DNA from 2 places in the Paenibacillus sp. FSL W7-1287 genome. Region 2 is predicted to be linked to the other one. Evidence: a T-box and tRNA genes for the amino acid it is inferred to sense, from the RefSeq annotation. Region 2 holds a T-box; the other holds one or more tRNA genes.
The links. The T-box of region 2 lies ahead of argS (arginine--tRNA ligase). A T-box ahead of a tRNA ligase gene usually reads a tRNA of that ligase, here a tRNA-Arg.

Region 1: it has a tRNA-Arg gene. The T-box ahead of argS (arginine--tRNA ligase) is inferred to sense a tRNA for this amino acid. The anticodon was not compared.

What each region holds. Positions count from the first base shown of each region.
Region 1 is NZ_JBBORD010000001.1:102,767-105,171, reverse strand. Features, by position in the region: gene NSQ99_RS00465 (efflux RND transporter permease subunit) at 1-998, shown strand, start outside; tRNA gene NSQ99_RS00460 (tRNA-Gly) at 1,253-1,327, shown strand; tRNA gene NSQ99_RS00455 (tRNA-Arg) at 1,333-1,409, shown strand; tRNA gene NSQ99_RS00450 (tRNA-Pro) at 1,423-1,499, shown strand; tRNA gene NSQ99_RS00445 (tRNA-Gly) at 1,508-1,581, shown strand; gene ppc (phosphoenolpyruvate carboxylase) at 2,322-2,405, shown strand, end outside.
Region 2 is NZ_JBBORD010000001.1:3,649,823-3,652,227, forward strand. Features, by position in the region: gene argS (arginine--tRNA ligase) at 1-952, opposite strand, end outside; T-box leader at 1,001-1,220, opposite strand; gene NSQ99_RS16590 (SGNH/GDSL hydrolase family protein) at 1,342-1,998, opposite strand; gene NSQ99_RS16595 (MFS transporter) at 2,290-2,405, opposite strand, start outside.

The DNA.
Region 1 (2,405 bases), 3.5 Mb from region 2:
CTGATGATATGGGCTCGAATATGCCGATTGTTGAATTCAATATGGATCAACAACGATTACAGCAAGAAGGAATTGCAGAGAAGGATGTGTCGACTACGCTTCGCTTAATAAGTGAAGGGATAAAGGTAGCTGATCTATCCGACAATAACCAGCTGCTAGATGTGAAGGTGAGAGTTCTTCACGATAAAGGCAGCGATATCAGTGATGCCTTCAATCAGCTAGCCGTTCCTGCAAGAGGAGGAGAGCTTGTTAAGTTGGATGAGGTTGTGACGCTAGAGCGTGATGAGCAGGTGCACTCCATCCTTCATAAGGATTCACGAAGAGTTGTAACGATTCAAAGCTATAATGAAGGCAAATTGCCGAGTGAAATTACAGATGAATTGAATGAAAAGCTAAAGCAGCTTGAGCTACCAGATAACTATAGTGTATTAGTTGGCGGGGAGAACGAGCAGCGGGATGATGCATTCAACTCCATTACTAAGCTATGGATTGTCGTCGTATTGCTGATCTATATTTTAATGGTGATGCAGTTTAAATCGTTGCTGCTCCCTGTCATTATACTGATGTCTGTCTATCTTGCTTTCGGTGGAGCATTAATTGGATTATTCTTAACGAATTCACCACTAGGCTTTATGGCGTTTATGGGCGTTGTCAGCTTAACAGGTATCGTTGTCCGCAATGGTATCATTCTTATTGAATTTATTGAGCAGGAACGCCATGCTGGCAAGTCATTGTATGAGGCTGTAGCGAATGCGGGTAAGGTTAGACTGCGTCCAATTCTTATTACAACGTTTACAGCTGTCGGCGCATTAACGCCGATGGCGATTGATGGAAGCTCATTGTTTAAGCCGATGGCAGTAGCGATTATATCCGGCCTGTTATACTCTACATTGCTTACGCTTATCGTTGTGCCTGTCATGTATGTCATTGTGGCAAGAAGGCAGGAGAAGTCTGCAAGCAAGCTTCAGCAGCATACCGCTGAGCATTCATCGCTATAAGGGCTGAAGTATATCTACTTCATAGGAAGAATAGAATAACAACAGAAGCGATGAAATGCTAAAAACGTGGATATGCTTTTGCTTCGAACCTTGGAGTAAAAGCATATTCGCTTTGCTTGTATTCGCTCTAACAAGTCATTTATAAGAAATCATAAATTTTTTTGAAAAAATACTTGCAATCTGTTTTCGTTAGTGATATATTATTACTTGTCGCCGCGACAAAATGTTGCGAATGACGAACGTAATTAAGTTTTGCGGAAGTGGCTCAGCGGTAGAGCATCGCCTTGCCAAGGCGAGGGTCGCGGGTTCGATTCCCGTCTTCCGCTCCATATTTGCGGCCTTAGCTCAGCTGGATAGAGCGTTTGACTACGAATCAAAAGGTCAGGAGTTCGAATCTCTTAGGCCGCGCCACTTAATTACACTTCGGGATGTAGCTCAGCTTGGTAGAGCACCTGGTTTGGGACCAGGGGGTCGCATGTTCAAATCGTGTCATCCCGACCATTATATATGCGGGCGTAGTTCAATGGTAGAACTTTAGCCTTCCAAGCTAATAGCGTGGGTTCGATTCCCATCGCCCGCTCCATAACTAAGACATCGTAAAGCCTTGATCTTGATCAAGGCTTTTTTTGTTGTTCACGCAGCGCTCCAAGCCTCGTGCATGCTCCGACTCCCCTATATATAATTGAAGTGATTGATCCGCCTTCGTCTATGTGATGTAAGTCTATAGGTGCAGCTAGAGCTATGCTGTGTATATTAGGCTTCATAGCAGGCAATTCAGCGCATATATTCCTCGCTTTTATTTGTACTTTTCTTCTTTACCCATATATTACCCGAATATTCACTACGGCTTATAAATATGCCCCGCTATTTACATTATTCTGTCAGAGCTTCCGTCCCCTTGTTATACCCTTATATTGTAAAAACCTAGACCGCATTTAAATAAAGTTTATAGTATTACGATAATATTATTAGAGAGGGCACGCTATACATCAACGTTAATTAATTGGCAATACTAAGATTGTTCTCAATTATAGAAGAGTTTCCTATGAATCAAACACATTAAAGAATAGATAAAAAAGTTTGTACTTATTTACATGTATCACAATTTCCTGATTAAGCGCTTTCCATCTAAAAAAGAGGTCAAATTCAGCTATTTTTTAGATTAATTATGCTTGTAAGGCTTCTATGATGTTGTATTTTGTTGTATAATAAACGAAGTGATTTTTTTGCGAATAACTGAGAGTAATCTTACGAATATGGTTTATAGCTTGTATATTAAGCATGGTTTGTGAGTTTGCTGTACAGATCTGTGGGAGGAAGAGTATGTCGGATCAAAGCGTAACATCAACAGCGACTAATCGGACGCAATCTAACAATTTACTTAGACGCGATGTCCGTTACCTGGGC
Region 2 (2,405 bases):
TATAAATCGCCGCTGCAATATCACGTGTATGGTACAGTGAACTACCGTCTTTTTTTAGGATTAGAGCAGGGGGCATATGATAAGCATCTAGTCGCACAAGTGAGGCGCCCTCGTCTTTTTCAAGCAGCTGTTTATGCTCCAGCTCAGATACGACCTGCTCCATCTTATCATTATAAAAGCTTTCACCCGCATAGGAATCAAACTCGACTCCTAGTAGGTCATAGATGCGCTGGAACTCAGTAATGGAAATGTTCACAAATTGGTGCCAGAGCTGCAAAGCCTCCTCATCTCCAGCCTCCATCCTTACAAACCATTGACGTGCTTCATCTTCAAGGGATGCTTGCTGCTCGGCCTTTTCGTGGAATTTGACGTACAGCTTCAATAGATCATCAATTCCATGCTTTTCAAGTTGTTCTTCATCGCCCCAGAGCTTGTAAGCAACGATCAGCTTGCCGAACTGAGTTCCCCAATCTCCAAGATGATTAATTCTGATACTGCTGTAGCCTAGAAATGAAAATATACGATGCAACGAATGTCCAATGACCGTTGAGCGCAGATGCGCAATGTGGAACGGTTTTGCAATATTAGGCGAGGAGAAATCAATAACCACTGTTTTACCTTGGCCGATATTGCGTGAGCCGTAGCTGTCAGCTTGGCCGAGGATCTGCTCTATGATTTGCTTAGCCAGTTTGCCTTTATTAAGAAAAATGTTCACATAACCCGCGACCGCCTCTACACGCTCGATCATGTCTGATGAAAGCCGCTCGGTCAATTGCTCAGCGATATGCTGAGGAGATTTCCGATACAGCTTGCTTAGCTTAAAGCACGGCAAGCATATATCGCCCATTGCCGCATGCTGAGGGTAGTCGAGTAATGCCGTAATTTCCTCTTCCCCCACTTGATCTAATAATGCTGATATGTGCCTTGCGATCATCCGTTTATACATTTCCATAGGTCGATGCTCCTTTTTATTTAAAATAGCGAAGGCCCTCGTCTCATTTTTTGAGACGAGAGCCTTTCGTTCCCGTGGTACCACTCAATATACGAATCAAATTGATTCGCCACTCTATTTGATAACGGTCCTTGACCGAATTTGCCTACTCAACTGTTCAGCAAATTATCTCCTGGGTGCGCTTCCTTGCAGTCTATTGTACTGGCTCCCACCTACCCAGCTCGCTTGAACCGTTCGACTGAAGTACTATCCCATTCATCGATATTTGATTTATTGTTTTTTACTATTTTACTCATAATTTGAAATATTGCAAACAAATAATAAGCAGCACCTACCGTGACGAGACAGGTGCTGCTTAGTGACACTATCTTATGTAAATGACTGCAATGCTATGAACGCTTCCACTGGAAGCCAATGTTATCCAAGAAGGCGCGAGCAAGCACCATATGTCCAGCTGCAGTTGGATGAACACGATCCCAAGCTAATGTCGCGGAGTACAGCTCTTCAAGCACTACATTAAATGCAGCTTGCGTATCAATAAAGATCACATCATTTTCTTCAGCGATCTTCCGTACAATCGAGCCATACTGATCCATCATAGCTCGCATGCCGTCCTGCTCATTGCTCTCAAGATAAAATGGTGTCATAAGGACAAGCCCTTTAACGGTAGGCTTCGTTTCACTTACAAGTTTGCGAAGTGTCGTTTCATACTCATCTGCATACACATGCCACTCTTTAATGAACGGAGTATCGAATTGGCGCCATACGTCGTTAATGCCGATCATAATAGCTAACCAGTCTGGCTGCTGATTCAGCACATCCTCTTGCCATCTTCCGTTCAAATCCCGAACGGTATTGCCGCCCAAGCCTTTATTCACAACACGTATGCCTAATTCCGGATAGACAGCCTGCAGCAGCGCGTCAACGAGTGAGACATAGCCTTTGCCTAATGCGCCAAACAGACCTTCGCCCTCTGGTCGTTTCCGTTCACAGTCTGTTATCGAATCCCCGATAAATAATAACTTATCGCCTTTGTTTAATAACATCGCATTCGTCTCCTTTTATAAAAATAAGAATTTATCTAGATGCTATGTATTGTATCAGCTTATTTCTCGTTATCATATTTAGAATAGACAAAAAACATAAAAGCAGCAACAACGATTTTGATCCCAATAAAATAAACATCGGCAGCCAGGACGAGAATATAAAGTCCCAGACTGCCGATGTTTTATGGACTATCAAATTCAATTAGCACAAAAATCAAAATATTGTCGGTACCATCCCACCGTCCAGACGGATCGGAGAAGCAAATAAGAGTTAGATTATGATTTTATTTTTTAGAGCTTGTCGCTACGAATTCCTAAGTCTTTTATCAAGATACTGCCCTGTGTTGTCTTATCAAATATAAATCTGATTTTACTGATCCGCTGAGGCTTAAGATTGGAATTAGCAT